DNA from 2 places in the Bradyrhizobium sp. 76 genome. Region 1 is predicted to be linked to the other one. Evidence: riboswitches for the same ligand, from Rfam matches in the RefSeq annotation. Region 1 holds a riboswitch; the other holds the start of a gene.
The links. Region 1 has a riboswitch for cobalamin ahead of IVB48_RS36350 (TonB-dependent receptor). Riboswitches for the same ligand answer to the same signal wherever they lie in the genome.
Positions count from the first base shown of each region.

Region 2: linked by a shared signal. The riboswitch ahead of metE (5-methyltetrahydropteroyltriglutamate--homocysteine S-methyltransferase) and the one ahead of IVB48_RS36350 (TonB-dependent receptor) in region 1 are both predicted to bind cobalamin.

Region 1 is NZ_JADPIS010000149.1:180,410-196,663, forward strand. Features, by position in the region: gene cobF (precorrin-6A synthase (deacetylating)) at 22-771, shown strand; gene cobT (nicotinate-nucleotide--dimethylbenzimidazole phosphoribosyltransferase) at 787-1,839, shown strand; gene IVB48_RS36345 (histidine phosphatase family protein) at 1,840-2,412, opposite strand; cobalamin riboswitch at 2,483-2,685, shown strand; gene IVB48_RS36350 (TonB-dependent receptor) at 2,801-5,149, shown strand; gene IVB48_RS36355 (PepSY domain-containing protein) at 5,161-6,582, shown strand; gene IVB48_RS36360 (AraC family transcriptional regulator) at 6,785-7,624, shown strand; gene IVB48_RS36365 (molybdopterin cofactor-binding domain-containing protein) at 7,754-10,747, shown strand; gene IVB48_RS36370 (FAD binding domain-containing protein) at 10,744-11,559, shown strand; gene IVB48_RS36375 ((2Fe-2S)-binding protein) at 11,556-12,074, shown strand; gene IVB48_RS36380 (AMP-binding protein) at 12,067-13,611, shown strand; gene IVB48_RS36385 (enoyl-CoA hydratase-related protein) at 13,639-14,445, shown strand; gene IVB48_RS36390 (MFS transporter) at 14,518-15,849, shown strand.
Region 2 is NZ_JADPIS010000109.1:540,496-556,749, reverse strand. Features, by position in the region: partial or broken gene IVB48_RS41440 (DUF6538 domain-containing protein) at 1-482, opposite strand, end outside; gene IVB48_RS41225 (hypothetical protein) at 881-1,009, opposite strand; gene metE (5-methyltetrahydropteroyltriglutamate--homocysteine S-methyltransferase) at 1,393-3,708, opposite strand; cobalamin riboswitch at 3,808-4,007, opposite strand; gene IVB48_RS41220 (hypothetical protein) at 4,341-4,466, opposite strand; gene IVB48_RS32270 (hypothetical protein) at 4,824-5,090, shown strand; gene IVB48_RS32265 (4Fe-4S binding protein) at 5,112-5,315, opposite strand; gene IVB48_RS32260 (EAL domain-containing response regulator) at 5,936-7,150, opposite strand; gene IVB48_RS32255 (GNAT family N-acetyltransferase) at 7,751-8,266, shown strand; partial or broken gene IVB48_RS32250 (SMP-30/gluconolactonase/LRE family protein) at 8,844-9,724, opposite strand; gene IVB48_RS32245 (citryl-CoA lyase) at 9,721-10,548, opposite strand; gene IVB48_RS32240 (CoA transferase) at 10,604-11,869, opposite strand; gene IVB48_RS32235 (ABC transporter substrate-binding protein) at 11,924-12,946, opposite strand; gene IVB48_RS32230 (ABC transporter permease) at 12,980-13,753, opposite strand; gene IVB48_RS32225 (ABC transporter ATP-binding protein) at 13,737-14,525, opposite strand; gene IVB48_RS32220 (IclR family transcriptional regulator) at 14,690-15,379, shown strand; gene IVB48_RS32215 (hypothetical protein) at 15,673-15,855, opposite strand.

The sequences.
Region 1 (16,254 bases):
TGGCCGCCCTTCGCAACCGCGATGTTCACGCTCTCCCTGATAGGCATCGGTTGCGGCAATCCCGATCAGCTGACGCGCGCCGCGATCGGTGCGATCAACGCGGCCGATCTCGTCCTGATCCCGCGCAAGGGGACCGCAAAATCCGATCTCGCCGATCTCAGGCGGACGATCTGCGCGGATGTGCTCACCAATCAAACGACGCGCATCGCCGAGTTCGATCTTCCTGTGCGCGACGCGGCTGAAGCGGATTACCGCAAGGGCGTGGATGATTGGCACGATGCCGTGGCCGCGACCTGGTCGCAGGCGATCGCCAGCCATCTTGAAGGCGAGGGCAAGGTCGCGCTGTTGATCTGGGGCGATCCCTCGCTTTATGATTCTTCGCTACGCATTGCGCGGCGGCTCAATCCCTCACCAAGGATCGAGGTCGTGCCCGGCATCACCTCGATCCAGGCGCTGTGCGCGGCGCATGCCATGCCGCTCAACGACATCGGCGAGCCATTCCTGGTGACGACGGGACGCCGCTTGCGCGATGGCGGTTGGCCGGCAGGTGTCGATACCGTGGTGGTGATGCTCGACGGCGGCACGGCGTTCCAGTCGCTTGATCCGGCGGGACTTCATGTCTGGTGGGGCGCCTATCTCGGCATGCCCGATCAGATCATCATGTCCGGCGCGCTGGCCGAGATCGGCCCGCGCATCGTCGCCGTGCGGCAAGAGGCGCGCGAGCGGCATGGCTGGATCATGGACAGTTACATCCTCAAGCGCAGGCCGTAAGGCAAGCGAGGCAGCATGCTCCCTGAATGGGTCACCCAACAATGTCCCGACATCTCCGCTGTCCATCGCGAGGCAGCGATTGCGCGTCAGGCGCAATTGACAAAACCGACCGGCGCGCTCGGCCGGCTCGAGCAGCTCGCCATCGAGCTTGCGGGCCTGCAAGCAACTGAGCAACCGCGCGCGGCGCGGGTGCCGATCATCGTCTTCGCCGGCGATCACGGCATCGTCGTGCAAGGCGTCTCGGCCTATCCGCAACAAGTGACCATCGCGATGCTGGCGAATTTTGCCTCCGGCGGCGCCGCGATCTCGGTGCTCGCCCGCGAGTTAGGCTCTAATCTGGAGGTCGTCGACGCCGGCACGCTGGCGCAGGAGGAGATGGCAGGAATCGTGACCGACAAGCCGCGCAGCGGCACGCGTGATTTCAGCGTCGAAGCCGCGCTCACACCTGTCGAGCTGGCGTTTGCCTTCGAAGCCGGCCAGCGTGCGGTTGCGCGCGCGGAGGCCAATCGGCCCGATCTTCTGATCTTCGGCGAGATGGGCATCGGCAACACCACGACATCGGCGGCGATCGCAGCGGGCCTGCTCGGCGTGAGCGCCGAGGAGATCGCCGGCAGCGGCACCGGCGTCGACGCGGCCGGCCGGGCGCACAAGGCGCGGGTGATCGACGCTGCGATTGCGCGCCATGGCGTTGCCGGCGCTTCGCCTGAAAATATACTGTGCGCCGTCGGCGGCCTCGAGATCGCGGCGATCTGCGGTGCCATCATTGCGGCTGCACAGCGCCGCATTCCCGTGTTGATCGACGGCTTCATCGTGTCGGTGGCGGCGCTGGCGGCTGCGCGCCTCAATCCGTCGTGCCAGTCGTTCCTGCTGGCCTCCCACCAGTCCGCGGAGCAGGGCCATCGGCTGGTGCTTCGCGCGCTGAACGTGCAACCGCTGATCAGCCTCGATCTCAGGCTCGGCGAAGGATCGGGCGCGGCCATCGCGCTGCCGCTGGTGCGATCTGCCTGCGCGCTCCACAACGGCATGGCGACCTTTGCGCAGGCCAATGTGCCTGATCGTCCGGCCTGATCAAATCATCCGCTGGTTGACGGAGACGACGCGCCAACCGGTCGCGAGCCGGTCGACCCGGGTCAGCGACAGCGGATCGATCACGAAGCGCAGGGCCGCTTGTGGCGTCAGATCCAGCGCGATGCACAGCGCCGCTCGGATCGTGCCGGAATGCACGACAAGCGTGGCCGATCCGGTGCCGATCCGGGAGAGACCCAGCCGGACGCGCGTGACCTGATCCTCAAAGCTTTCGCCGCCCGGCGGCCGTCCGCGCGCCGGATCGTTCCAGAACTGCGCATAGGCCTCGTCACCAGCCGCTGCGAGCTCGTCATGCCGACGGCCGGTCCAGTCGCCAAAATCCTGCTCGCTGAATTCGCCTACCTGCATCGGTTCTAGCCCCAGCGCGCGCGCCGTTTCGACCGTGCGCCGCGACGGGCTCGCAAAGCTCGTGGCGTCCCGCGGCAGGTGCTGCCGCAGCGCCTCCAGCTGCGCCCGATCGCCGAGATCGGCCGGCGCATCGGCCGCATGAATCGTCCCTTTGACGCCGTCGACGGGCGCATGCCGTATCAGCCAGAGGAAGGTCTCGCCTTCCATGCTTATCTCCAAGGAAGTTGGTCGCTGTGGCGATAACGCCAACAGGCACATTGACTCTGTCTGGGTCGTAATCCTAGATGCTCGCGACGGTTTCCCCGAGAGGGGATGAAAAGGGAATGCGGTGCGGGGACTTCGTCCCCAATGCCGTGGCTGCCCCCGCAACTGTAAGCGGCGAATCTTGCGTCACGAGCCACTGGGTATCTCGGTCCCGGGAAGGCGATGCAAGGTACTGACCCGCGAGCCAGGAGACCTGCCGTCAGCCGTGGTCACACGCGAAGATGTCGGTCGGGGAGTACAGACATTCGGCTTCATCGGAAGGCTGCAAAGCCAGAAGATGGGACCTTGGTTCGCTGTGACGTGCCACTGACGTCATACCGAGGTCTGAACCATGTTTTCCGTCCATGCCACCCGACTGCGCAGATTCCTGCTTGCGTCCGCAGCGCTCACATCCCTTGCCGTCCTTGATCTGCCCGCCGCGCTGGCGCAGCAGGCTCGCGAACCTCTGCCACCGGTCGAGATATCACCCGCCCAATCCCGCAAGCTGGCCAGGCCGGCCGGCCGGGACGCGCAGAGCCCACGCCGCGCAGCTGCGCGCCGGCCGGCGGCTGCATCCGCAGCGCCCAAGCCCGTCGTGCCGACCGCAGCGGCGCAAACGCCGCTCAACACCAATGCAATCGCCGTAAGCGCCTCGCGTCTCGGTCTGACCGTGAGAGAGATCCCCGCCACCGTCGAGGTGATCTCGGCCGAGACCATGCGCGAGCAGGGCTATCGCACCGTCTCCGAAGTGGCCCAGGGTGCCGTCGGCGTCACCTCCGGGGACAATCCGGCCGAGCCCGGGGCGTTCTCCATGCGCGGCTTCACCAACAGCCAGATCAACACGCTCTACAACGGCATCAAGATCGGCCCGCAGAACATGACTTCGCGGGTCATGGATACGGCCAATCTGGAGGCGGTGGAATTCCTCAAAGGCCCGGCCTCGCTGATCTCGGGTGAGGGGGCCGCCGGCGGCGCGATCAACTTCGTCACCAAGCAGCCGCACACCGGAGCGATCCGGAACGAGGCCGATTTTTCCTGGGATTCGCTTAACTCGTTCCGCGCGCATTACGGGTCGGGCGGCAGCACCAACGTAGACGGACTCGACTATCGCTTCGACGTCAGCCGGTCCTCGCTCAACGGTTTTGCCGACGACATCAACACCAAGACGCTCGACGTCTCCGGCCAGCTCAACTACCGCATCTCCGACAGTCTCAAGATCTGGGGCGCGATCGAGTATCGCGAAGACCGTTCGAAAGCCTATTGGGGTGCACCGCTGGTGCCGATCGCCTTCAGCGGTTCGCATGCGACGACGGGAATCGTTTCGGGCAATTACTTCAACAGGACTGATCTTGGGGCTGTCACCATCGACGACCGCACTTTCAACACCAACTACAACGTCCTCGACAATCGAAACGTGGCGCAGGAGGTGTGGCTGCGCGGTGGCTTCGAGCTGAGGCTTGCGCCTGACCTGACGCTGAAAAGCCAGGCCTATGGTTATGGTGCGGAGCGCACCTGGTTAAACAATGAGATCGAGGCGTTCGATTCCACGACGAACAGGGTGTATCGCGAGCGCTTCTATGTCGCGCACAGCCAGCGCCTTGTCGGCAACATCACCGACTTGATCTGGGATGCCAACATCGCCGGCTTCGACAACCGCCTGGTCACGACGCTATCGTCGAGTTACCTCGACTTCGTGAGGCCGGGTGCCGCAAATTTCCCCGATGATTCCGTCTCGCTGGTCAATCCCGATCGCGGCTATTACGGCTTGCTCACGACTAAGCAGCAGACCGCGCGGATCGACGACGAGGCGCTGTCGTTCGAGGACCGGTTGAAGTTGACACGGACCTTTGCGCTAGTCGGCGGCCTCCGCGTCGAGCATATCGGGCTCGACCGCAACTCGACCGACAAGACCGGGCTCGTGAACGCGGGTTTCCCGTTCTCGCAATCCTGGGTCCCGACGACGGGCCGTATCGGCTACACGTGGGAAGCCGTTCCGGGCCTGACCTTTTTCAGCCAATACGCGACCGGCGCCGACATCGCAGCCAACAACATCTTTCTGCTCAATCCGACCGATCCGCTCAACCTGACCACCGCGCGCACCTACGAGACCGGCGTCAAGCACCTGTTCTGGGACAATCGGGCGGAGTGGTCGTTCTCGGCCTATGACATCTTGCGCACGAACGTCTATGCGGCGGCAGGCGGCATGCAGCTCAACCTCGCCGGGCGGCAGGAGTCGAAGGGCGTCGAGCTTGCCGCCTCGGTGCGTCCGATCGAGCCGCTGCGCCTCTGGGGCAACATCGCCTATGTCGACGCCCGCTATGCCGATTACGATTTCGTCGGCGGCTCGTTCTCCGGCAATACGCCGCCGAACGTGCCGCGCGTCGTCGCCAATGCCGGCGCGTCGTACCGTTTCTTCGCGCCCTGGGCGGTTGAGATCGGCATCATCGGCCGCCATGTCGGCGACCGCTACAACACCGATGCCAATGTCTTGACGCTGAAGGCCTATACAGTGGCCGATGTCTACGCCTTCGTCGATATCCCGAAGACGGTGTTCAACGCGGTCGACCAGGCCCGCCTGACCTTCCGGGTGCGCAACATCGCCGACAAGCGTTACGCGATCTGGGGCGATCCGTTCTATCCAGACCAGATCCTGCTGGGTGCGCCGCGGACCTATGAGATCTCGGCCGCGTTCAAATGGTAGGACGCTGATCGATGATGCGCGCGATCGTCCTGCTGCATCGATGGCTCGGGATCGCGTTCTGCCTGCTGTTCGCGATGTGGTTCGCGACAGGGATCGTGATGCACTTCGTTCCGTTTCCGTCCCTGACGGAAGCGGAACGCTTTGCCGGCCTCGTGCCGCTGGGTCGCGGTGAGACGACGATCGCGGTCGCCGATGCTGTTGCCGCGAGCGGGATCGCGGATGCGACGCGCGTTCGCCTGATCCAGCGCAGCAACGGACCAGTCTATGTCGTTTCGGGGCCATCGCGCGCAGGCGCAGTCCTCGCCGCCCACGGGGTCGACGCGTCGGTCGCGTCTTCCGACGTCGCGCTGGCCATCGCGCGGGATCACGCCCGCAGCCGCGGGCTGGATGCCGCGCGGGCCGCGATCGTCGCACGCGCGTACTACGACCAATGGAGCGTGCCGAACGGCTTTGACCGCCACCGGCCCTTGTTTCGGGTTGCCCTCGGTGACGCCGGCGTGACGGAAGTCTATGTCTCCTCGCTCACCGGCGAGATCGTCCTGGATACGACGCGCCGCGAGCGCGGATGGAATCTCGCCGGAAGTGTCCTGCACTGGATCTATCCGACAGTTCTGCGAAGCAATTGGTCGCTGTGGGATCGGGTGGTCTGGACCTTGTCGCTGCTGGCCCTGATCGCAGCTTTGCTTGGCGCTGTGCTCGGGCTTGCGCGGATCAAACCTCGAGGCGGTCTGATCGGCTCGCCCTATCGTGGCTGGCATGCCCTGCATCATCTCATCGGCCTCGCGGCCATGGTGTTCGTACTGACCTGGATTTTCAGCGGCTGGCTCTCCATGGATCATGGGCGGCTGTTCTCGCGTGGGCAATTGACCTCGGCTGAATCCAGCGTGATGAACGCTTCACCGAACTGGGGGGCGGCTGCATCGCTCGATCGGCAGCCTATATCGCCGTCGACCCGCGAGATCGAATGGTTTGCCTTCAACGGCACTCTCTATCGGCGGGACCGGACGGGCCTTGCCGGCCAGACCTTGATCAAGGCAGGCGACGCGCCCCGCGATGAACCAACGGGATCTCTGGATGGGCAGGAGGTCCAGGGGCTGACCGCGCGCCTCGCGGCCGGCTGCGGCGCACCGTCCGTACTTGCCGACAACGACGACTATCCCGCGCAGTCCAATGTCCCGGGCGCCCCGGTCTACCGCTCGTCCTGCGGCGACCTCTGGTTCGACATCGACGGCGCCGACGGCAATTTGCTGCAAAGGCTGGATTCGTCGCGGCGGGCTTATCGCTGGTTCTACGGCGCGCTGCACACGCTGGATTTTCCGGTCCTGCTGACGCGTCCGCGCCTGCGTGATGCCCTGATTGTCGGGCTGTGCGCGTTGGGACTGATGTTCTCCGTCACTGGGATCGCGATTGGCTGGCGGCGCCTGCGGTCCTGACCAATGAGCGGTGGCGACCTGGTTCCAGGCCGACCAGGCGCCCCGGTCGCGCGACTTCTCGCGAAGGGGCGAACTTGAGCGGGTGACCGGCCGGGAGCCACTTGCGTCCGTTTGCGCCGTTGGAATATGAAGCGGGTGGTGCTTATAGTGCCGCGCCAACAAGCTCATCGTTTTGCAGCGCAGTGCAGGGAGGAAGGATCTGATGTCGACGGCCCTGCGCATCGCTCATGGCGCTTTCGGCAGGGTCGCTCTGCTCGACATGGACCGTTCGCTGGTCCGACACGCTCATCACCATTGCCATGTCCTGCTCAAGGTCGAGGGCGCCGACACCCAGTTCCTGGTCGGCGATCAGGTCACGCCGCTCACCGACACCGCCGCCGTGCTCGTCGACGGCTGGAAGCCGCATGCCTATGTGCACGACGCCGATCGTCCGCGTACCCTCATCATGGCGCTCTATATCGAGCCGAAATGGCTGAAGGAGTTCCGGCCGGGATGGGCCGCGAGCGGCGCACCGGGCTTCTTCGAGCGACCGTCGGGCGAAGTGTCGCCGCGTATCCGTCAGCTCACGCTGCATCTCGCGGCCGAAATGATGGCAAATCCCGACGCGGTGCGCACCCACGAGCAGACACTGTCTGACCTCATGATTGCCGTGATCGAGCGCTTCACGCCCTGGCGCAGCTTTCCGACGTCGATCCGCGGCATCAGCGCGGTGAGCTGCGACTGGCGGATCCGCCGCGCGATGGATGCGATGCGGATGCACGAGTCACATGGCAATGTCGACCAGTTCGCGAAGGGCGCGGGCCTGTCGCGCGCGCAGTTCTTCCGCCTGTTCGAGACCTCGCTCGGCGTTTCGCCGAAGCTCTATCTCAACGTCGTTCGCATGGAGCGTGCGCTCGACGCGGTGATGCGCGAGGAGACGCCGGTCGGTGAGCTCAGCGAGCGCTTCGGCTTTCCGGAGCCCGCGCATTTCACGCGTTTCTTCCGCGATCATGCCGGCGTCAGCCCGCGCGAGTTTCGCAACGTCTCGCGTCTTGCCGGTTGATATTGCGTCGCACGCTTTCGAATGAGACGATTTGGTAAGTCTTGAGAGCGGGCGGTATGGCCCCCGCATGCCCCGTCCTGACATCTGGCACCGTCGCGTCAAAGAACGCGTCGGGAGGTATGCCGGGACATGGTGCAGGCTGCGGTTAAATCCGCAAATTCAGTCGATCAGAGCGGCGACAGACCGTGGGTCGGGCGTTCGATCGAGCGCGTCGAGGACGCTGCGTTGCTCAGCGGCCGCGGCCGCTTCATCGACGATCTCGGCGTTCAGCCCGGCACGCTGCACGCGGCAATCCTGCGCTCGCCGCACGCGCATGCCGATATCCTTTCGATCGACATCGAAGCCGCCAGGCGACTGCCGGGCGTTGCTGCGGTTCTGATCGGCAGCGACGTCAAGGCGGTTACGACAAGTCTCGTCGTCGGCGTGAAGGCGCCGGTCGAGTGCTGGCCGATCGCGATCGACCGCGTGCGTTATGTCGGCGAGCCCGTGGCCGTGATCGTTGCCACCGACCGCGCCCGCGCCGAGGATGCGGCCGAACTCATCAATGTCGAATATCGCCCGCGTGCGGCGGTCGTTGATCCACTCGGGACGCTTGCGCCCGGTGCGCCTGTTCTGCACGACGGCTTTCCCGGCAATCTCGCCAGCGACCGCACCTTCCGTTACGGCGACCCCGGGAAAGCCTTTGCGGATGCGGCGCATCGCTTCTCCATCGACATCCGCTATCCTCGCAATTCCTGCACGCCGATCGAGACCTACGGCGTCGTTGCCTCGCACGAGGCCGGGGAGGACGCCTTCGAGGTCCTCGCCAATTTCCAGGGCCCGTTCAGCATCCACACGGTGATCGCGCGCGCGTTGAAAGTGCCCGGCAACCGGCTGCGGCTGCGCACGCCGCCGGATTCCGGCGGCAGCTTTGGCGTCAAGCAGGGCGTGTTTCCCTATATCGTGTTGATTGCGGCTGCAGCCCGCGTCACGGGACGGCCGGTGAAGTGGATCGAGGACCGGCTCGAGCATCTCACCGCATCGGTGTCGGCGACCAACCGCGCGACGACGCTGTCGGCGGCGGTCGCAGTCGACGGCAAGATCCTCGCACTGGACTGGGACCAGGTCGAGGATTGCGGCGCGCATCTGCGCGCGCCCGAGCCGGCGACGCTCTACCGCATGCACGGCAACATGACCGGCGCCTACGACATCCGCAACGTCAGGATCCGTAACCGCGTCGTCGTCACCAACAAGACGCCGACCGGCCTCAACCGTGGCTTTGGCGGACCGCAGGTCTATTTCGCACTGGAGCGGCTGGTGCAGCGCATCGCGGTCGGCCTCGGTCTCGATCCGCTCGATGTCATCAAGCGCAATCTGATCGATGCCGGCGCCTTTCCCTACCGCACCGCGACCGGAGCGCTGCTCGATTCCGGCAACTATCAGGAAGCGGTCGCGCGTGCGATCGAGGGCGGCAGGCTGGCCGCGCTCAGGTCGAAACGTGACGAAGTGCGCGCGCGCGGAGGGCTCTACGGCATCGGCTTCACCGCCGTCGTCGAACCCAGTGTCTCCAACATGGGCTACATCACGACCGTGCTGACGGCGGCTGAGCGTCGCAAGGCTGGGCCGAAGAACGGCGCGCAGGCGACGGCGACGGTCGGCCTCGATCCGGTCGGCAGTGTCACCGTCCATGTCGCCTCAGTGCCGCAAGGGCAGGGCCATCGCACCGTGCTGTCGCAGGTCGTCGCCGACGTCTTCGGCCTTGAGCCGAAGGATATTCGCGTCAACACCGAGATCGACACGGCCAAGGACGCCTGGTCGATCGCGTCAGGCAATTACGCCAGCCGCTTCGCTGCGGCGGTGGCCGGCACTGCAAAGCTCGCGGCGGAGCGCGTTGCCGGCCGTCTCGCGCGCATCGCCGCGAGCCAGCTGAACGTCGAGGCCGCCGACATCGTGTTTGCGAGGGGCTTCGTCGCCTCGAGACACAATCCCGAGAACCGGATCGCGTTCTCGCGCGTCGCCGCCCTCAGCCATTGGTCGCCGGGCTCGCTGCCCGACGATGCCGGCCAGACCATCCGCGAGACCATGTTCTGGACCCCGCCGGAGCTGACGCCGCCCGACGAGGACGACCGCATCAACTCCTCGCTCTGCCACGGTTTCATCTTTGACTTCTGCGGGGTCGAGATCGACCGCATCACGCTGGGGACGCGGATCGACCGCTACGTCACCATGCATGATTGCGGCACCATCCTGCATCCCGGCATGGTCAACGGCCAGATCTGCGGCGGCTTTGCGCAGGCGTTGGGTGCCGCGCTCTACGAGGAATATGCCTACGCCGAGGACGGCAGCTTTCTGACGGGAACGCTCGCCGACTACCTGCTGCCGACCACCACCGAGGTACCGGAGCCCGAGATCATCCATATGGAGACGCCGTCGCCATTTACGCCACTCGGCGCAAAAGGTGTTGCCGAAGGCAATTGCATGTCGACACCGGTGTGCCTCGCCAACGCGGTCGCGGATGCGCTCGGCATTGCCGATGTCACTTTGCCGCTGGTACCGGCGCGCCTTGCGGAACTGGTGCGCGGCGCGGAGCCGCCGCCTCCCGCGGGCGGCGCGATCGCCTCACCCGTGCGGGCAGGTGCCCGGCGCTTGCGGGGCGAGGGGCAGGCGTCGGTGGTCGGCGCGCCCGAGCAGGTCTGGGCGATGCTGCTCGATCCCGCGACGCTGCAATCGGTCATTCCGGGCTGCCAGCGCGTCGACAAGGTCACCGACACGCTTTTCCGAGCCGACGTCACGCTCGGCATCGGCCCCGTCACCGGACGCTATCGCGCCGACGTCGAGCTGTTCGATCTCGATCCGCCGCGCGCGGTCACGCTGCGCGGAGGTGCCACCGGCGCGCTCGGTTTTGGCAGCGCCGAGGGACGCGTCATGCTCGCCCCTGACGGTGACGGCGGAACAAGGCTGACCTACAGCTATGACGCCGCCATCGGCGGCAAGGTCGCGAGCATCGGCGGCCGCCTGCTTGACGGCGCGACTCGCGTGATCATCGGCCAGTTCTTCACTGCGTTGGCCCGCAAGGCCGGCGGCGGCTTCTCGTTGTTCGCGGTGCTGGCGAAATTCGCCGGCCTGTTCGGGGGGCGCCGATGAAGCCGCCCGCATTCGATTATCTCCGCGCCGAGGCGACCAGCCAGGTTCTCGACGTGCTCGCGCAGGAAGGCGGCGACGCGCGCGTGCTCGCCGGCGGCCAGTCGCTGATGGCGATGCTCAACATGCGGCTCGCCAAGCCGAAGCTGCTGATCGACATCATGCGCCTGAACGAGCTCCGCAGGATCGAGCGGAAGGGCGATGCCGTCGTCATCGGCGCCGGCGTGCGCCAGGCCGATCTGCTGGCTTGGCCGCATCTCGCCGGGACGCTGCCATTGGTGGGCTTGGCGCTGCCCTGGGTCGGGCACATGCAGACCCGCAGCCGCGGCACCATCTGCGGTTCGCTCGCGCATGCCGATCCCAGTGCCGAGATGCCGCTCGTGCTGGTCGCGCTCGGCGGCGAGGTCCATCTACGCAGTTCGAAGCGCCGCAGCAGCGTGCCAGCCAAGGAGTTCTTCGCCGGCATGATGCTGACCACCCGTGCCGACGACGAGCTGATCGAAAGCATCTCGCTGCCGGTCTTCGGGGGATCGCGCTTCGCCTTCCGTGAGGTCGCCCGCCGACATGGCGATTTCGCCATCGTCGCCTGCGCCGCGATGAAGACGCCGACGGGCGTGCGTCTCGCCGTCGGCGGCGTCGCCGACGTTCCGACGGCGCGCGACTGGCCGCGGCTCGACGGGACTGCGCTCGACGATGCCCTCAACGCCTTCGCCTACGAGCTCGGCGCCCGTGACGACGTCCACGCCACCGCGCGCTATCGCCGCGACCTCGTGCGGCTGATCGGCCGCGATTTGATCGGCGAGGTGCTGCAATGAGCCGTCTCAAAGCCGATAGCCGCCACCCCGTCCGTTTCGCTTTGAACGGCGAGCCGGTTGCGGGTGAAGCCGAGCCCCGCATGCTGCTCTCCGACTTCCTGCGCCATCAGCTAGGCGCGACCGGAACCCATGTCGGCTGCGAGCACGGCGTCTGCGGCGCCTGCACCGTCGTCGTGGACGGCATGCTGACCCGGTCCTGCCTCACGCTCGCGGCGCAAGTCGAGGGCAGCGAGATCAGGACGGTCGAAGGGCTCGCGCCGTCGGCCGACCGGCTCGGTGTGCTGCAACAGGCTTTCCGCCGCAACCACGCACTGCAGTGCGGATTCTGCACGCCCGGAATTTTGATGTCGCTCGACCACTATCTCAGCCGCAATCCGGCGCCGACCGAAGCGGACATCCGCGATCTCCTCAGCGGGCATCTGTGCCGCTGCACCGGTTACACCCCGATCATCCGGGCGGCGCTGGAAGCCGCTGCTCAGCTCGCTTCATCCAAAACAGAGACGTCAGATGCTTGATCTCGCCAGCAGCTTCATTGCCAGCGCCGCGCGCGATCCCCAAGCCATCGCGCTGGTCGACGGCGATCTTCGTCTGACGTATCGGCAGTGGTACGGCAAGATCTCGGCGCTCGTCGCGTCGCTCGACCGCCTTGGCCTGAAGCCCGGCGATCACGTCGTGACGCTGCTGCAAAACCGCTGGGAGGCCGCGACGCTGCACTGGGCCTGCCAGTTCGCGGCCCTGGTGATCACGCCGATCAACTGGCGGGCCAAGACCGACGAGCTTGATTTCTGTATCGCGAACGCCGAGGCCTGCGCGGTCTTCTATCAGGACGTTTCTGCCGGCGCGGTGCGGGACTCTGCGCTCGCCGGCCGGCTGCTGCGTGTGTCCGTCGATGCCGGGACGGGCGGGGCGACCAGCTTTTCCGATCTGATCAGGGACAACGTGCCCGACGCCGAGCCGCGAGCCGATGCCGACGCCTGGTCGATCATGCTCTACACGTCGGGCACGACCTCGCGCCCGAAGGGCGTGCCGCGCCGGCATCGCGCCGAGCGCGCCGCTGCGATCGCGCATGTCGCGCAAAACCTGTACGGCCGCGGCGAGCGCACCCTCGGGGTGATGCCGCTCTATCACACCATGGGCGTCCGCTCGCTGCTGGCGATGTCACTGATCGGCGGCCGCTTCATCTGCCTGCCGCGCTACGACAGCGGGCAGGCGCTGGCACTGATCGAGCAGGAAGAGATCACCAATCTTTATCTGGTGCCGACGCTCTACCACGAGCTCGTCCATCACGAGGCCTTTGCCGAGACCGACATATCCAGCGTCCGCAAGCTCGGCTTTGCCGGCGCGTCGATGACGGATGGTCTGCTGAAGAAGCTGAACGAAGCGTTCAGGCCGGAATTGTTCGTCAACCACTACGGCAGCTCCGAGATTTACACGTTTACGATCGACCAGAACGCCGTTGCAAAGCCCGGTTCGGCCGGCAAGGCCGGGCTGAACCAGCATGTCAAAGTCGTGCGCATCGGCGCGCGCTCGGTCGCGGATCTTGCTGCGGACGGCGAGGAGGGCGAGATCATCGCAACGCTTGCCGGCGACGAAGCTTTCGAAAGTTACTGGCGCCGCCCCGAAGCCGACGCCAAGTCGCTGCGCGAGGGCTGGTACTTTACCGGCGATACCGGCTTCGTCGATCCCGACGGCGATCTCTTCGTCACCGGCCGCGTCGACGACATGATCATCACCGGCGGCGAGAACGTCTCACCGGTCGAGATCGAGAGCTGCCTGTCGCTGCATCCCGCCGTCGACGAGGTCGCGGTGGTCGGCGTCGCCGACGAGAAATGGGGCAAGGTCGTGGCGGCCTTCGTCAAGCGCAATCGTGTGGTCTCCGACGTGGAGCTGGAGCAGTTCTGCCGCACATCGGGCCTGGCCAACTTCAAGCGCCCGCGCCGCTACGTCTTCGTCGATTCAATTCCGAAGTCGCCGGTCGGTAAGCTGCTGCGGCGATTGCTCGTCGCCGGAGAATACGAGGCCGAGCGCCTGCCGCCATCGGACGCCGCCTGATCCCACGTATCAACAGAAGGAAGCAACATGCCGACGCCCTACAATTTCACCGATCCCCGGCTCGCCAAGCTCGACGGATTCAAGGTCGAGATCGACGAGGCGCATGAGCGCGCCGACATCATCCTGGGGCGTCCGCCCTACAACGTCGTGGCGATGCCGCAGCGCGACCAGTTGCGGCTGACCTTCGAGACGCTGGACGAGGATCCGCGGGTCCGCATCATCGTGCTGCGCGGAGAGGGTGAGCATTTCTCCAGCGGCGGAAATATCGGCGGCTTCATGGAGGCGAGCCCCGAGCACGTCTCCAAGCTCGCCTGGAACATCGCCGCGCCCGCGCGTTGCGCCAAGCCCGTCATCGTCGCCAACCGCGGTTATTGCTTCGGGGTCGGCTTCGAGCTCTCGCTCGCGTGCGATTTCCGTATTGCTTCGGAGACCACCCAATATGCGCTGCCGGAGCAGAAGCTCGGCCAGATCCCGGGCTCCGGCGGCTCGGCACGCCTGCAGAAGATGGTCGGCATCACCCGCACCAAGGACATCGTGATGCGCTCCAAACGCATTTCGGCCAAGCAGGCGCTGGAGTGGGGCATTGCGACCGAATGCGTGCCGGATGCCGAGCTGGAGAAGGCGACCGACAAGCTCGTCGACGAGCTCCGCACCTTCTCGCCGCTGGCGCAGCGCACGGCCAAGAAGCTCCTCAACGACACCGAGGATTCGACGCTTGCCATCGCCATCGAGCTCGAAGGCCATTGCTACAGCCGTTTGCGCCAGTCGGAGGACTTCAAGGAGGGTGTCGAGGCCTTCAACGCCAAGCGCCCGCCGAAATTCTCTGGCCGTTGATACGCGACAGAACTGCTGCGGTTCGCAATGGCGCGAACCGCGGCGCTATTCAAACGGGGGAGGTAAAACAAAATGGCTGAGATGGATATGCCGGTCGCAGGTGCGAGAGCACCGGCCGATAATAAGCAAATGGTCAACGCGATCATCGCGTCTGTGCTCGGATGGGCGCTCGACCTGTTCGATTTGTTCATTCTGCTCTACGTAGCGCCTGTTATCGGCGCGCTGTTCTTTCCGTCAAGCAATGCGGCGTTGTCGCTTGCCGCGGTCTATGGCTCGTTCGCGGTGACGCTCTTGATGCGGCCGCTCGGCTCGGCGGTGTTCGGGCATTATGCCGACGTGTACGGCCGCAAGCAGGCCATGCTGATCGCCATCGTCGGCGTCGGTATCAGCACGGCGGCGTTCGGCCTGCTGCCGACCATCGCTCAAATCGGCATTTTCGCGCCGATCATCTTCCTGGTCCTGCGCCTGGTGCAGGGCGTCTTCGTCGGCGGCGTGGTGGCGTCCACCCACACCATCGGCACCGAGTCGGTGCCGGCGCATTGGCGTGGTGCGATGTCCGGTCTGGTCGGCGGCGGTGGCGCCGGTATCGGCGCATTGCTGGCGTCCTTCGTCTTCCTGATCACATCCTCGATCTTCCCCGGCGATGCCTTCGCGATCTGGGGCTGGCGCTTCATGTTCTTCTCGGGGCTGCTCAGCTCACTGCTCGGTTGGTTCATCTTCCGGAACCTCGAGGAGTCGCCGTACTTCAAGGAGCTCAAGCGCCAGCAGGGCAACAAGCAGGCGAAGGTCTCGAAGGCGCCGGTCAAGGACGTGTTTTCGGGCGAGTATCGCGGCGTGCTGCTGGTCAACCTGCTGATCACGTTTGGCGGCGGCGCAGGCTATTACCTGACCTCGGGCTATCTGCCGAGCTTTCTGAAAGTGATCAACGCCGTCCCGAACCAGACGTCGTCGCTGATCCTGATGGGCGCCAGCGTGTCGGCGTTCTTCTCGGCGGTGCTGGTCGGCGCGCTGAGCGACCGCATCGGCCGCAAGAAGACGTTTCTTTTGATCGGCGTCCTGGCGGCGGTGCTGTTGCCGCTCTGCTATCTCAACCTGGCTGCCACCAAGGATACGACGCAGATCACGCTCTATGCGTTCGCCATCGCCTTCATCGGCAATGCCGGCTACGCACCGGTGCTGATCTTCCTGAACGAGCGTTTCCCGACCGCACTGCGCGCGAGCGGCACGGGCCTGTCCTGGAACATCGGCTTTGCGCTGGGCGGGATGATGCCGACCTTCGTCTCGCTGGTGAGCGGCAGCCCGGCGGAAATTCCGATGTCGCTGGCATACTTCGCGGTCGGCGTGTTCGTAATCTACCTGATCGGCGCAGTTGTGATCCCCGAGACCAAAGGCAACTTCCGCTGAGTTTGGGCACGGCGCGGTCGCATCGCTGGGGCGACCGCGTTGCATAGCTCATAGGCAGTCGGCTCTCCCTTTCCGCCGGCAGGCCGCCTGCAAATTAGCCAGGGATGAAATTGCAGCGCAGCGCACTTGATGATTTGCGCGGAGAAATCCGTGGTGCGCCGCACGTTTCTCGCGTGGAACGATCCGCACTGGCCTGCACTCCCCGCGGGCAGCGCTGCCCTAAAATGCGCCTTGGCGCGCCGCGCCGGTCGCGGGCTGCTCCAGTGCGTTGCGACAACTCTGACCTATCCCGAGCCCATCGCTCTGTCGCACGCTCGCAAGCGGTGGCATGACAGGGGATGACGATGAGCGCTCTCGGCTTGGGATTGAATTTCGCGACGGACGGGAACCACCCGCCGTCCGGTT
Region 2 (16,254 bases), on a different contig from region 1:
TGATCGTCGACGATAATCCCGTTGCTCGTCAGATAGCCGTTTGCAGCGTCCACACACGCTTGCTCCATCCGGAAGATCTTGTCCTCGGGCAGCTCCGGGGCACCGTCTAACGCCCGTTGGCTCGCAGCCAGGAGCTCTTCCCTGGCCTGTGGGGGGCCAAATAGGCGTGCCCCTGCAACGGTATCCCAGTTGGTCTGCTGGCTTGGGTTATCCCTGTACTGCTCCAGCCATCGCTCATAGGCGACCATGGCAAGACGATGCGCTTCCCGCTCGGTCAGAGGCACCGGGCCAGCGCGCAAATTCGCCCAGCGAGCTTCGAGTTCGGCAAGCGCTTTCGCATGCCGCACCTTTGCCTCAGAAGGATCGCGCGTCTGAAGGCTTACCTTTTCCTCGCGCTTGCCAAGAAGCTTACGCAGATCCTCCGGAACGGCTTTCCGGAGCTGATAGATTCCAGTTTTGGGATGCTTCCACGGACGCGACATAGCCAACGGCATTGTACCACCCTTCTGTACCACTGAGGAGCGGGTAAGCCGTTGAATTTGCTAATCTGCTTTGGATTTCACGCTCTTAGGAGAGCGATGGTGCCCAGGAAAGGACTCTGACCTCCAAGTCATCGACCGGACACCACTCCGGTCGAATCGCGCCAGTCACGGCGGTCCGCGCCATGCCTGGCGCACCAAAAAAAGCCCGGCCTCCTCCGGAGGCCAGGCGAAAGTCACGCAGGAACGACGCTGCTTTACGCATCGCACCAGCTTTCGTCGGCAGGGAGGACTTACCGCCGATCGATCTTCGGCGAGGGCATTCGCCGTCAAACAAGGAGAAACGGATATCACTCCGCGCGAAATCTGGAGCCGTTTGCCTTCCGCTCCTGTCGGAAACTTCACGACTTTTCCACCACTCGCCCGCTGTCCGGTTGGGACGGCAGTGCCTTGACCGAGATGGGATCCTGCGCCGGTTTGGCTGCCGTGCCCTGAAACACAAGCGGCAGTTTGCCGTCGCACAGCAGCATTTGGTACGTCCCCAAAAACCAACAACGCTCGATTACCTCTCCCGAAGAGCGTGCCAGGGCCTGAATTTCGTATGACGTTCCGTAAGGACCGTAAAATAGATTGTTGTGATGAGACGCATCCACGCGATGGATAAATGAAAAAGTCGGGCTGTGCTTCGCGTCGAGCGTTAATGACGTCGCAATAGGACCTGATCGGACCTCGCCGGCATGCTGTCGGCCGTCGGGTCGAGAATCGAGCTTGTCGCCGGCTGTATGCGACCGCCTCCGCCGACGCCCGCCCGCATTCCGCGGCGCTGGGAACTTTGAAAGCTCCCAAGGACATCGTAAGCCCCCAAAGCGCGTGCATCTTGTTCACAAACGCGTTGGCGAAACGCTCCGGCCCATCATGGCTCGGCCCGCAACTCGCGTGCGGCGGCCACCATATTGACGAGCGCGGGACGCACCTCCTCCCACCTTCGCGTTTTCAGTCCGCAGTCGGGATTGATCCAGAGCTGCCGATCGGAAACTCGCTGCCGCGCCAACACAATCAGCTGCTTGATTTCCGCCGCTGCGGGAATGCGCGGTGAATGAATGTCATAGACGCCGGGCCCGATCTCATTTGGATATTTGTAGCTCTTGAAGGCCTCGAGCAATTCCATCTTAGAACGCGACGTCTCGATTGAAATGACGTCGGCATCCATTGCTGCGATCGCATCGATGATTTCGTTGAACTCGGAATAACACATGTGAGTATGGATCTGAGTTCCGTCGGCGACCGGGGAGGAGCAAAGGCGGAAGCTGTCCACCGCCCAATCGAGATAGTTCTTCCACTGCGATTTGCGTAGCGGCAATCCCTCCCGCAACGCAGCCTCGTCGATCTGGATCATGGTCGCTCCAGCCGCCTCAAGGTCGATGACCTCATCTCGGATCGCGAGAGCGATCTGTCGGCATGTCTCGCGCCGCGAGATGTCGTCACGGACAAACGACCAGTTCAGGATCGTCACCGGTCCGGTCAGCATAGCCTTGACGGGTTTTTTGGTCAGAGACTGCGCATAGCGCCACCATTCAACGGTCATGGGCTTCGGCCGGGAGACATCTCCGAACAGGATAGGCGGACGAACGTACCGCGAGCCATAAGACTGAACCCAGCCATGCTTGGTGAAAGCGAAGCCGAACAGCTGCTCGGCAAAGTATTGAACCATGTCATTGCGCTCGAACTCACCGTGTACGAGCACGTCCAGGCCGATATCTTCCTGCCACTTCACGGTACGGGCTGTCTCCGCTTTCAGAAGCTGCTCGTACTGCGTGTCATTCAACGTTCCCCGCGCATGAGCCGCGCGCGCATTCCGGACATCGGCCGTTTGCGGGAAGGATCCGATGGTTGTCGTTGGAAACATCGGCAATGCGAACGAGACGCGCTGGACGTCGGCACGCTGGGTGAACGCGCTGCGACGGCGAAGCATGCTATCGTCGATCGCGGCGATTCGTCCGGCGACATTCGCATTGTGGATCTCGGGCGATGTTTCGCGGGTGACGGCTGCCTCCTCCGAAAGCGCAAGTTCATCGGCCACCTCGGCAGCATGGCCGGCCAGCGCTTTGCCCAATATCGAAAGTTCCTTGATCTTCTGAACTGAGAACGCCAGCCATGTCTTCAGATTGGGATCGAGATCGGTCTCTAGCTCAATGTCGATCGGAACATGAAGCAGCGAGCAGGAAGGAGCAATCTGAACACGGTGCCTGCCCAATTTTTGGACCATAGGAGCAAGTTGGTCGAGCAGCGCCGGAAGATTGGAGCGCCACACGTTCCGACCATCAACGACGCCTAGTGAGACCACGAGATCTCTACGGGTTGTGGCGACAATTGCGTCCAACTGGTCAGGTGCCCGAACCAGATCCACATGAAGCCCGGCAACGGGCAAGGCCAAGGTTGTTTCAAGATTGTCGCCGATAGCCCCGAAATATGTGGCCAGCATTATTTTAAGGGCCGGCACAACCTTTGCGAAATGAGCATAGGCCCAGCGGACAGCCGCCCGCGATGCTTCGTCGACGTCCATCACTAGGCATGGCTCGTCCAGCTGAACCCATTCAGCACCGCGCGAGGATAGTTCGCGGAGAACATCGACATAGACTGGGAGGAGCCGATCGAGCAGCGACAGCGGATTGAATGCGGGATTTGCGCTTTTGCCAAGCTTCAGGAAAGTGACTGGGCCAACTAGGACGGGGCGCGTTTGGTAGCCGAGGCTTTTTGCCTCCTCATATTCCTCGATCGGCTTTCGAGAGGAATACTTAAAGATCTGATCCCGGTGAAATTCCGGCACCATGTAGTGGTAGTTGGTATCGAACCACTTCGTCATTTCCTGAGCGGCTACGCCAGGCCCATGCTGAGCGTGACCACCGTCCTGAGCGCCACGCGCCATGGTGAAGTAGGTCTTGAGCGACACAGGACCTTCGGTCCAGCCGTAGACGTCGGGAATGGCGCCAACCATTAGGCTGGTATCGAGCACATGGTCGTAAAACGAGAAGTCATTCGAAGGAATGACGGTCGCACCGCGGGATTTCTGCCGTGCCCAATTAGCGGCACGAAGTCCACTCCCCGCCTCGAGGAGCTCGGCTTCGCTGGAGTTTCCCGCCCAGTAGCTCTCGAGCGCGACTTTGAGTTCGCGTCGTGGGCCGATGCGTGACGTCCCCAGTGTGGCAACGGGAAGCGAAAGAAAAGACATAGCTCAGACCCCATGATTGGGGCAAAGGCCATGGCGGACGCATGCAGCGAATATCGCGTGAGCGACAGCTGCTTGGCGCACACCGGGACACCCCGCCCGTGGACGATATATTGTCGAGGCAGGTCTCCTGGCTCGCGGGTCGTCGCTGCTGTCCGGCCTTCCCGAAGCCGCATGGCTTCAGTGACTTCGTTGGACAGCGGCTCGCCGCTTACAGTTGCGGGGGCAGCGCCGGCATTGCACCGGCTTCCCTCTTAGCTCCGGATCAAACGAATCCGAAGACCACGACGGCTGGGCATTAGGCGCACGAGGATCGATCCGTCAACCTACTAAGTGTCGCCGCGATATTGCCCAAGCGATTGCGAGCTGTACCAGCTAGGGCACAACGGTCTTACTCCCGGCCTGGTAAAAACGCCTAGATCTGTGGAGCCTCCGCTTGTGAATGCGTCCGTCAACACCCGCTTGGCGTACTCGGATGAGCCAACGCGAGCAGAACGAACGCGGTGGGCGCTTCGACATCTGCGTGATCGCGACAAATCCGGTCTTTTCCGTCAGCAGCTTCTCGAACTCGCCCGCGAGGACGTTTGCGATCATCCTCGGCCGGCATCCGCTTGATCACAGCGCCATGAGGCTCCTTAGGAATTGTCAAGGCCGGATTGCTCCAGGATCAAACGGATGATCAGGCCGGACTGCCCGGACTGCCTGTGTTCGGCGGACCCCGCGACGAGCCGTGAGCTCGATCGCTCCGTGGCGTTGGTCAAGATGATCTCCTTCGGTGTGCCAAGCACTTACGTGCTGAGCGACTTTGGCCGCGCATTCGTTGTTTCCGTCGCCGCTGGCGAGTAGTGCAGCCTGGACGTTGGCCTGCGCGGCATCGCAGGAACAGTTCCGGACGTCAGGATGCGCGCTAACTTGCGAAACTGGAGTAAGCAGCGAGAGCGCGGGCGGCGGGGATCCTGTTACGACCCTAGCTCCATGCACTCGTGCATCGTGACCGTGGGCAAGCGGATGCCCAGCTTCTCGTACGTCTTCAGGATCTCCGGACCGATCTCGTCGCGCGTGGAGACCGTCTCTTCGGCTTCGAAGCGACGTAGCTTTAGATATCCTGCAAGCTGATCTTGGGATATTCGACGCCCGTCCACCTCGCCTCGGCTCGTCAGCCAACGACGATAAGCCTCAACGCGACGACCTGGAGCATCGAGGCGGCCTTGTCATTATTCGAGACAAATTTGACGGTCTCCTCTGACAGAGCCCTTCGAGGGTTTCTCGGAGTCGATCAGCGCCTTAAGCTCATAACGATGTTGATCGACCTCGATGCGCCGCACGCGGAAGGCGGCCTCCACAAGCTCGACATCTACTCCTTCGTGCGCGAAATCGAGCGGTGAAGCCTTCTGGACGCGGGCTGCTTATGTTGTCTTAGACGGGACACAGGTGTCAGGCACCGGACAGACCACAGCGCATTGCGGCGTGTCGGAATGGCCCTCGCACTCCGTACACTTTTTTGCATCGATAACGTAAATGTCGCGCTTGAGGCTGATCGCCGCGTTGGGACACTCGAACTCACATGCCCCACAAACGGTACATTGCGAAGCGACGATCTTGTAAGCCATGCCTTCCGACTCCTTAGGCGAGCGATGCCATTGGCGATCCCTTTCAAATGCCGTGCCAAGGACAGGCGCGCTCAATGATGGGCAACTTGCCCAATGGTGCTGTGCGGGGTCTGAGACCATGTTGCATCTGCGACAGCATGGGCCGCTTCAATATCAAGCCGTGCGAGCCCTCGGGCCCCTACTCCGATAGCCAGTCGCGACTCGACTGCTGCGAGCTTCCGTCGGTTTGTCTGGCATGGCAGCGCGGGGCCAAGCGACGATCGACGATTCCCGAAACCGGCGGCGCGAGTAGAAGCCGCGAGCCGACGCACGTCTACGCCGGATGTCGGCAAACCTCCGGTCACACGCCCTGACCGGAGATTTTGTCCAAGCCGCGCTCACGCCTGCAACGTTAACTCCGCGGATTGACTCGCTGGAGGCTTGCCAAAAGGGCTTTGTGCTACAATAACCTTCGGCATCGCTTCGGAGGGAAATGAAGTTCGGCCGGGAGAAGCGATTCTGGGTTTGCAAAGTGGCCGATTTAATTGCTGTCAGCCGCATGCCTGGTGCCGAGTAGGCATGGCCGCGCGGGCCAGCGCTGGTACGCTTTGCCTGGCTGTGCTCAGTCACTCCTCATGCAACTATTTTGGACGAAGTGGAACAGGGCTGAAAGATGACTGTGCAAATTGCTTCAGCGGCATGGCCTTTCCGAACAGATGGCCCTGCGCAAGGTTGAAGCCGAGTTCGGTCACAGCGATCAGGTCGGCGTGGCTCTCCACGCCTGCGGCGACGGTGCGCACACTGTACTCTTTGGCTAGATCGACGATATGGCGGCACACCGTTCGCTTCAGGGGCCCATTTCCGCAACCGGCGACGTACTGCCGGTCCACTTTTAATTTCATGAACGGGAATTTTTCGAGCCCCATCAGCTGCGGCCAATTGGCGCCGATATTGTCGATTGCAAGGCCAATGTTGTGAAAGCGAACCTCACGCGCGACCTCGATCAGGAGATCTAGGTTCTGGATCGCTTCCTCGCTCTCGATTTCGATCGTCAAGCCGCCGAAAGCGGGGTGCGACGGCATGCGCTGACAGAGATCGCGTACCGCCTGCGGGTCAATCAGGAATGCTGCCGGGAGATTGATGGAGAGATCGGTCGAAGTTTGCTGCTCCAGAAGATACTTCCAATCCTTGATCGCGCGGTCGATCACGAACTGCGACAAGTCCCTAAAATGCGGATCGTGAGCCTCCGGGATGAAATACGCTGGTGGAACAACGCCCCAGGTCGGATGCCGCATTCGCACAAGCGCCTCGGCGCCGCGGCGGCTGAGGGTACACGGGTCAAAGTTCGGCTCATACCAGAGCTCAAGCCAGCCAGCGTGTAAGGCTTCTCCGACATGGACTGCGGGACGGGGCGCCGGCTCTCTGGGCAAGAGCATGGCGACCCGATCGCGCAGCGTCTCGGCTGCAAACGGCGTCCTCAGCGGCGGCAGCATATCAAGTCCATATTCGCCCCCGACCTGCTGCACTGCCGTCATGACGATCGACTCGCGGGCGCCGAACGCCAGCACTCTGCCTGCAAATTCTTCGCGTACGAGTATCTCGAGCAATCGTCCAGGCTCGATGCGATCCGAGCCAATGCCGAGCAGGATCAGATCAGGGAAGTCCGTACAGAGTACGCGCGGCAGCTCGTCAGCAGTCCCGCATTCGCTGATCACAAACCCCATATCCTCTAGCACATCGCGTAGAAAGGCGCGCAGATGCCGCTTGCCCACGGCCACGCACGCTCGCGGCCGCACCTTACGCTGGCCGAAGATTACAGGTTTCCCTCCGACCAGTTCGGCCTGCCCATGCTCCATCGCAACCACTCCCCTTCCGTGAAGGTCCCTTAAACGAGGAGCGAAGGTCCAAACAAGCAGTGCTTGCCATTATCTTTCGATTCTTCGAGGTAAGCTTAAGATAGTGCATTAGCGTGCAAAATCTTTTCGCGATGTTGTTCAGACGATTTTGTCGGGCGCACGCGTATGATACCTGTCCCGGCTCGCGCAACTTTGTACGAGTGACGCACACGAGTGTGGGGAATCTCACCTTCGGACGCGCCGAGCTGATGCGCCCTATGCCACGGCGATGATCATGCTGCAAGATGTACTGAATCGACTCTCGTGAGTGATGATCAGCAATCACTCCTACGAAATGTTTGATCGGCATGGCCGGCCTGCCCACGCGCGAATGTGCCGTCTCGTGGATTCCCTATCTAGTCGAAGGAGATCCAACTGAGTTCGCAGCGGGTCAAGCCGCGGTCGATTCTGAGAACGGCAACAGCTTGCACTTACCTCACCTCTGTTGGTTATAGCGAGTGCGGACGTCCTATTCCCTATCGAGCTTGATAGTTTCTCTCAGTTGCGTTCTCTGTATCCTTCTGAACATGGATATCCTCAAGAGGGACTGGAGGGACTAACGTGACGGGTGTTCGTGTTGGCGCTGAAGCGCAAGGCTTGCCCCACGGGGGCACGGCTTTGCGCAAAGGCGTGCCAGGAGATGAGAACGCGATCGTAGAAGCCGTCGGAAAGCTACTTTCTGAATTAGGTGGTCTCGGACCAGAGTTCAGCCTTGAAGGCGCAAAGCAGACTGCTTTGCGCCTGATTCAGGATCCCGAAGAGGGCTTCATTTTTGTCATCGAGGAACAAGCCACCGGGCAGATTGTAGGGATCGCTGCCATCTCCGCCGTACTGGCCGTGAGAGCAGCTGGAGCGTACGGCGTGCTTCAGGAGCTATGGATTTCTCGGGACTTCCGAAGCTCTGACCGCGGTGGGCATCTGCTCGAGGCGGTACGTTCGGAGGCGAAGCGCCGAGGCTGGCAGATGATTGAGGTTGCGTTGCCCCCTGATGGCTATCCGGCCTTAGAACGGGTACGCCGTTTCTACGAGGAGAGGGGATATCGGGTTGGAGGATTGCGCGCGCGCAAGAGGCTATGACAGTACTGCGACCTCTGCTCCACACTTAAAAGCGCTCCTGGTCCTGTCACTAAAGACTTTCAAGGCAGAAAATCCTGCTGCTTGTTGCTCTCAAAACGAACGCTCCAACGCGTGCGTCGCGGCCGAGGACAATCGAGAACCTCGGCGCTGATGCGGTGCTTACTCCCACTGCGAGCGGGTTACCTCTTCGACTTTTTTGGCGGGTATCAACCATCAAATCGTTCTTCATGGTGCGGAGCGATACGATGGTCTTCTCAAGGCTCGTGGACCGCGAGCGGAAACCTGCCCGGCTAGAAGGCGCGGAGCCAGGTCGGCGGCGGCCCGTTGCGGGCGAAGCCCGACCCAGCCTTACAAACGATAGCCGAGTCGTTCTTTCGTGCTTCCCACACAATGCCGCCAGTTTGGGATCACCGCACACAAATGCGATCCATTCGTCGCCAAGTCCAATGCCTCGGCAACTGGCAAGCCAATCATCTATGGGGCTTCTTCCTGCAACTTGATTCGGTGGACCGTCGCGTAAAGGGATTCGGTACCACGCTGTCGCTCCTGCTGGCGAACGTTCAAGGAAGGTGACGAAATCAGCCATCAACACTGATTCGGTAGAGGATTCCGTAATGAGCAATGTGCCGTTTGCCGCCTCCAATACGAGGTTCGTGCAGGTCGCCCCAGCGCAGGACTTGATGCGGGCGATCGTTTCGCCGTTCGGCGCCATGACGAAGACGTGGCCGAGGGAGGCGAGCGCGACAAAGAGCCGCCCGTTTTGATCCATCGTCAGCCCGTCAGGACCGCTGGTCCCGAAGGACAAGCTGAACCGTCCCACCTTCGCAGTCCCGCCGTCACGCATCAGCGGCACGCGCCAGCTGCTGTTGTCGCGCGTCATTGCAACGAACAACACGGCCTCGTCGGCGCTGAGCACCAGCCCGCTCGGGCTTGGCCAGTTCGAAATCAGGCAATCGAGCCGGCCGGCAGGACACAGTCGGACACCCAGCCGGTCGGATCGTGCACTCCAGTTCGCCCCTGATCGGTGAAATAGATGTCGCCGTTAGTCGCGGTATGCAGGTCGTTGCAGCCTCTGAAGGACTCGCAATTGCGGTTGCCCCAGAAGCGGGCTGATAGTATCCCGCTGCGGATCGAGCTCCATGAGGCCGTTCATGTAGTCGGCCACCAGCCCCCGGCCATCAGGTGCGATCTTCAGACCAATCGGCCAGCCGTCATATTCGATTATCAGAGACCAGATCCCGTCGCGCGAAATCCGGAAAATGCGGCCGAAGGGGATATCGACGACGTAGAGATCCCCGGACTTGTCGAACGACGGCCCCTCGATGAAACAATCCACCGATGGCCTCCGCGGTTGGCATCCGGCCCATTTCGAGGAAACACCACGGCGACGAAATTCCGCGGCATCGACGAGAACACGCGGGTCTCAGCCAGCTGAGGCGGCTTGTCGAGATACATCATGACGGGCCTCCCAGCGTGCGGCGCGGCTGTCCCTCATATTTGTAGCCAAACTGCTTGGGCATCGGTCCCTTGTTACGATCCTTGCGCCTGGTCTGTTCCCAGGCGTGGGCCAGGATTCCGACCGCTCGCGACAGGCAGAAGACGCCGCGCGCCAGCGGTGGCGCGAATCCGAGCTCGCCGTAAATGACCGCGGTCGCGCCATCAATGTTCATTGGGATGAGTTTGCCCTTGCGCTGCTGCATCACCCGCTCGATCGCGCGGGCGGCCTTGGCATAGTCGCCGCTGACACTGCCCTCAGCACTTGCGTCATCCACCAGCGCCAATAGCGGTGCGGCGCGGGGGTCGACCGAATGAAACCGGTGGCCGAAGCCGGGCAGATATTTGCCGCACCTTGCAGTGAAATGGTCAATTGCGGCGGCCGCGGCCTCGCCGATCTCTAGGCCATCGCGCCTCCGCAGCACATCTTCGTAGAGTTCGACCGCCTGCTCCCCTGCTCCGCCGTGCACCTCATCGAGTGTATTGATGGCGGACGCCATCGCACCATTCAGGGGCAGCCCACAGCTCACCGCCATCTGCGCAATTGCGATGGAGGGCGCGTGCGGACCGTGGTCAACGGACGCGACCAGCGCAGCTTGCAGCAGCCGCTCCTGCGCTGGCGTCGGCAGATCGCCGCGCAACATCAGCCAGATCATGGCGGGAAAGGAAATCCGGCCGATCAAATCTTCGATTGGATAACCCCGATAGGCGATGCGACCGGGCGCGATGTCGCAGATGGAGGTTCGCCACCAACGGGCCGCTTGCTGCCGCAATTCTTCTTCGCTCATTTGCGGTTCCGCCCCTTCAACCCTGCCATTGCCGATCGCCGCAAGCCGTCGAATATCATGATATTGGTCCGTCCGCGGCTACGCGGACGGGCAGGAAATCAGCCGCCCGTTGCTTTGGCGTCCCGACGGCCCGGGTTGAGACCAGCTGCTCGACCTCCGCATACGAATAGCCGAGCCGCTGCAGCCATCGCTCGGTGTCTGCTCCGAGCGTCGCAGGTGGTGAAGGCACCGAAAACTCCTCATCCAGCCGGAAGCCCGGCCGCATGATTCGTAACGGCTGCGCACCATCTTGTTCTGGGGCCAAAGTCTCGACGAATCCGCGCTCGAGGAGCTGTGGCTGCTGCAAGATTTGGGAGACCGTCAGCACGCAGCCTGCGGGGACTCCAGCCAGATTCATTTGGGCCTCCCATTCTTCAGCGGGCTTGCAACTCAACGCCTGGTTCAACTCCGTGTTCAGCGCTGCGCGATGGACCTTGCGCATCTCGCGCTCAGCAAAGCGTGGATCCGTCTTCAGGTTCGGTCGGCCAATCAGGTCGCATAGGGCTTGGTACTGCTTCTGCTCGTTGGCGGAAATGTTCAGCGGGCCTGTTGCGGTGCGGAACGTGCCGGAGGGAGCCGCGGTGAAGTTCTCGTTGCCGATGGGCTGCGGTTCCACACCAGCGTTCAGGTGGTTGGAGACGACCCATCCCATCGCTGCAACGGTGGCTTCGAGCAGGGACACGTCAATGAACCGACCGCGGCCGCTATGCCGCTGTTCGACCAGAGCCGCGGCGATGGCAAAGGCAGCAGTGAGTCCCGCAATCGTGTCCGAGATTGGAAAGCCGGTGCGCAGGGGAGCCGAGGCCGTATCGCCAGTGACGCTCATGGCACCAGACAGACCCTGAACGATCTGGTCATAGGCCGGACGGGCGGACCATGGCCCGCTCTGCCCAAAGCCGGAGATCGCGCAGTAGACGAGACGCGGGTTGTGCCTGCTGAGCACATTAAAGCCTAGGCTAAGCCGTTCCATCACCTTCGGCCGGAAGCTTTCGAGCACCACATCGGCTTCCTTGACGAGTCGCAAGAATACCTCGCGGCCCGATTCCGACTTCAAGTCCAGCGCCACGGATTGCTTGCCGGCGTTCACCGCGACAAAAGAGAGGCCCTGCAAGCGCTCTGCCCTTTGCGGATCGGCGCCGAGGCGCCGCGCGAGGTCGCCGCCGTTCGGATTTTCGACTTTGATGACCTCCGCGCCAAGACGCGCGAGATGATAACCGCAGAACGGACCGGCCAACACGTTCGACAGGTCCAGGACGCGGATGCCGGTGAGCGGCAGAGACATCTGAAGACGCCTTCCTTTAGGTGATCCGATGGTGAGGGCTTGGCCGGCTGGCAGCTATTTCAGTTGTTGTGCGGCGCGTTCCGCAAAACGATTGGTGAAGGTTTTGTTCAAGTCGATCTTTGCGGCAGCAATTTTTGGATCAAAGTCGCTTAGGACGGCCAGCGGGACCTTGGCCGCCTCGATGTCCATCTGTCCGGTTGGCGAGAAGAGCGCTTTCGATGCGTTCATGATTTCGATATTCACCTCGCGATTGTCAGTCTTGTAACCAGGAGGAATCGTATCGACGAGCTGCTCCGTCGGCGTTGCGTTGATCCAGCGGTGAGTTTTGAGCAAGGCGTTGACCAGGCGCTGGACCGTTTCGGGATTTTTGTCGATGAAAGTCTGCTGAAGGTAGAGACACGCGGTCGGATAGGACCCGCCGAAGGCCTGCTTTGAGCCTTCGATCGTGCGCGCATCGAACAGCGCTGTCGCGTTCTTTTTGCGCGCGAGAAGCGTCGCGATGGGATCGAAATAGACCAGGGCATCGACGTTCATGGCCTCAAGCGCCACCATGCCCGGTGCGCCGCTGCCGACGGCAATGATGTTGACATCGCGTGAACCCAATCCTGACTTCTTGATGTAGTAGCGCGCCATACTCTCCGTCGATGACCCCGGCGCCGTGATCCCGAGCCTGAGCCCCTTCAGGTCGGCGCCGGATCTGACCTTGTCGGCGAGGTCGCTGCGGACACCGAGCAGGACGCCGGGAATGTCATTCAGCAGGAACACGCAGGAAATTTGCTTACCCAGCACCTGCATCTGAATGGTATGATCGTAAAAGCCGATAGTCCCGTCGACAGAGCCGCCGATCAGGGACTGCAGAGCCTTTGAGCCACCGGCCTGGAAGTTCTCGACGGTAACGTCAAGGCCTTCTTCCTTAAAGGAGCCAAGCTTCACTCCAAGTTCGACAGGCATATAGTTGAGGATTTGTGACCCCACCGCGATCTTCAATTTTGTTTTCTCGGGCTCGGTGGCATGCGCCAAAATGACCGAGAATGCGGCCAGCGCCACCACCGGCATCAATCTTATGGAAACGTGCATGCGAACCTCCATAATTGAGGGGAGAGCGTACGATCAGCTTTCGTGCGCAGGCGCCGGCCGCCAGACCAGGAGCCGCTTTTCCGCGCAGTCGACAATGGCATCGAGGACAACGACGAAGGCGGAGAGAACGATAATTCCTGCGAACACTCCGGTCGCATCGAGGACGCCTTCGGCCTGCGCAATTAAGTGCCCCAATCCTGCGGACGAGCCGAGATATTCCGCGACCACGGCTCCCATCACAGCCATGCCGACGGACACCCGCAGGCTCGACAAAATCCAGGTCGTGGCGGACGGCAGGTAGACGTGCCGTAGCAGGGACGACTTCGATGCACGCAGCAGGCGGGCATTCGCCAGCACGACCGGATTGACCTCGCGGACGCCCTGGAACGTATTGAAGAATGCGACGAATAGAACCAGCGTGACGCCGAGCGCAACCTTGGAGGTGAGGCCCAATCCGAACCAGATGACGAAAATGGGTCCAAGCAAGATCCGCGGGATGGCGTTGAACATCTTGATAAAGGGCTGAACGACTTCGGCAGCAAATGGGCTTAAGCCCAGCCAGATCCCAAGCGCTGTGCCGATCCCGATGCCAGCCAGGAACGACAGGACCGTCTCCAGCAATGTTATGCCAATATCGCCCCAAAAGTCCGCCGTCGACATCCACTCCCCGATCCTTACGACAAGTGTCGACGGTGCCGGAAAGAAGAAGGGATCGATCAGTCCGGCCCAGACGCCCAATTCCCAGATCAGGATCATGCCAAGCAGGATGGCGAACTGCGTGAGAGCGACCCTACCCCTGCGTGACATAGCTTTTCTCCACTTCGGCGCCGAGCAGCGACCAAATTTCACGATAGAGCGCGACGAATTCGTCGGTGGTCTGCAGCGCAGAAACATCGCGCGGACGAGGGAGCGTGATCCTGACGTCGGCAACCATGCGGCTGGCGGGACCGGCAGACATCACAACGACGCGGTCCGCCAGCGTGATCGCCTCATCGAGATCATGGGTGATGAAGATGAGCGAGCGCCGGTCCGCCTGCCAGAGGTCGAGCAGGATGCGGTGCATGAGTCGGCGTGTGTGAACGTCCAGCGCGGAGAACGGCTCATCCATGAGAACGATTTTGGGCTCCATGATGAGGGTTTGTGCCATCGCAACGCGCTTGCGTTGGCCGCCGGACAATTGATGCAGATAGCGCTCCTCGAATCCCTTCAATCCGACCTTGGCGAGCCAGGGCCGTGCCTGCTCGCGCGCTTTCGCGACCGACCTGCCCTGAAAGACGAGCCCGAGGCCGACATTGTCCTGGGCGGTCTTCCAGGGCAGCAGCCCTTCCTGTTGAAGCATGTAGCCGGACTGACCGTTCAGGCCCGTAAGAGACTTGCCGAAAATGCGAACGTCGCCGGCGGCGGGCTTCAGCAGTCCGGTGACAGTGTTGAGAATGGTCGATTTTCCGCAGCCGGTCGGCCCCACCACTGCAACGAATTCCGTCTCGGCCACCTGGAGGTTCATGCTTTTGACTGCCGTGAAGTCGCCGAAGCGAATCATGACGTCGTGCAAGTCCACGGCAAGTCCCGGCCGCCCCATTGTTTCGCTCCATAGAACTTGTTCTGAAACCTGGAACCGAGTAGCTCGCGTTCTCACGAGGAGTCAATCGTATTCTGGCGTGCAGGATTGTGCTCGCGCTAACTTGGGTGGACTCCTGGCGTCATTTTGACTATTGGTTCTGCAGAGCAGAACCAGAGGTAGCGATGGTAAGAACAGGGGTTGATGCGGTCGGGCGGGCACTGGCAATCCTTAAGGCATTCGACCCGGAGCGCGCCGCGATGACGCTGACGGAGATTGCGAATGCGACTGACCTCTACAAGAGCACAGTCCTTCGCCTTGCCGCATCTCTGGAGGCGGATGGCTTCCTGGTGCGGGGTACGAACCGGCTATTTCGACCCGGACCGGAGCTATGGCGCCTTGGGGCGCTCTATCAGCGCGGGCTCGACCTTGGTGACCTGATCAGACCCTCGCTCCATCGTCTGGTCGAGGCTACCGGAGAGACCGCATCCTTCTACATCGCGGAGGGCGACGAGCGCATCTGCCTTTATCGCGTCAATTCTCCGCGTTCGGTCCGGCATCACCTCGAAGAGGGTCACCGACTGCCGATTGACCGCGGCGCTGCCGGCCGTGTTCTTACCGCCTACCGCGATTCTGCATCAACTGATGGAAAGAAGGTCAGAGATCGTGGCTTCTACGTCTCGATCGGCGAGCGGGATCGTGAGGTCGCGGCCGCAGCTGTGCCTGTGATCGACGTTCATGGCCAATTGCGCGGCGCTCTCTCGGTCTCCGCCATTCGGAGTCGGTTTGATGCAGATGCTCGGAAGGCTGCGATTCTAGTTCTGAAGTCGGAGGCTAAAGCGCTGATCGGTCTGCTGCCCGCAAGCGAGCGCTGAACTACAATGGCAGCGTTCCGTTCATGACGCACAGCTCAGCGGGTGCCGCCAGGGCCTCTCCTAAGCGCAGCGTGCATTTTTCACATTGTTGAGGAGCATCGGGGCGCGAATCGGCGAGGCGTTCTTTTGCAACAAGAATTTGGTGGTGGAAGGAATGCCCTGACAACGACAGAGCGTCGTGCAGTGGTGACGCCCCTGAAGCCGTTCCTGGAGCCGTCCAAGTGATCCCGCCGCAGATCATCCTCGAGCTCGACGCCACCCACCTGTACACGGGCATCAGGAGGGAGGCTTCTTCAAAGGCTACGCTGCTGGATATATGTGCTGGTGTTCTGGAGCCGGCATCTGCTGAGGGCCAAGCTGCGGCGCGCTGACATCGATGCAAGCGCGGCCAGAACGTTGCGCAGATTGTGCGGCCGTTCGACCCATTTGGCCACCATCTTCGGCGTGGTGTTGAACTGGCGCGCGGCGGCGTGCATTGCTCAGTGCCGTTTCCACACACCGCACCATGGCCTCTCGACCTTTCGGCGCTCCTTGAGAGCTTCTGGCAGGCTCGACATCCGCCTGATACGCCGCCTATCTCAGTCCGTCATCACCCAGCTTATTCAGAGATCGAAGTGATCGATGATGATCTCGGTCGTTCAGCCGCCGGCTGCTTACACACGCCGGCTTCGAGCGAATGGTAGCGGAGGTTTGCCTTGGTAGGGTTGGTGCGGTTTGCGCCCGCGACGTCTCGCGCTTCGCTCGCAACAGTCGGGATTGGCAGCAACTCATCGAGATGTGCCGCGTGGCCGATACCGGTTCTGGTCGATCAGGAGACCATCTAAGCGCTGAGGCATGGCAACGACCGCCTGCTGCTCGGGGTAAGGGGCAGCCTC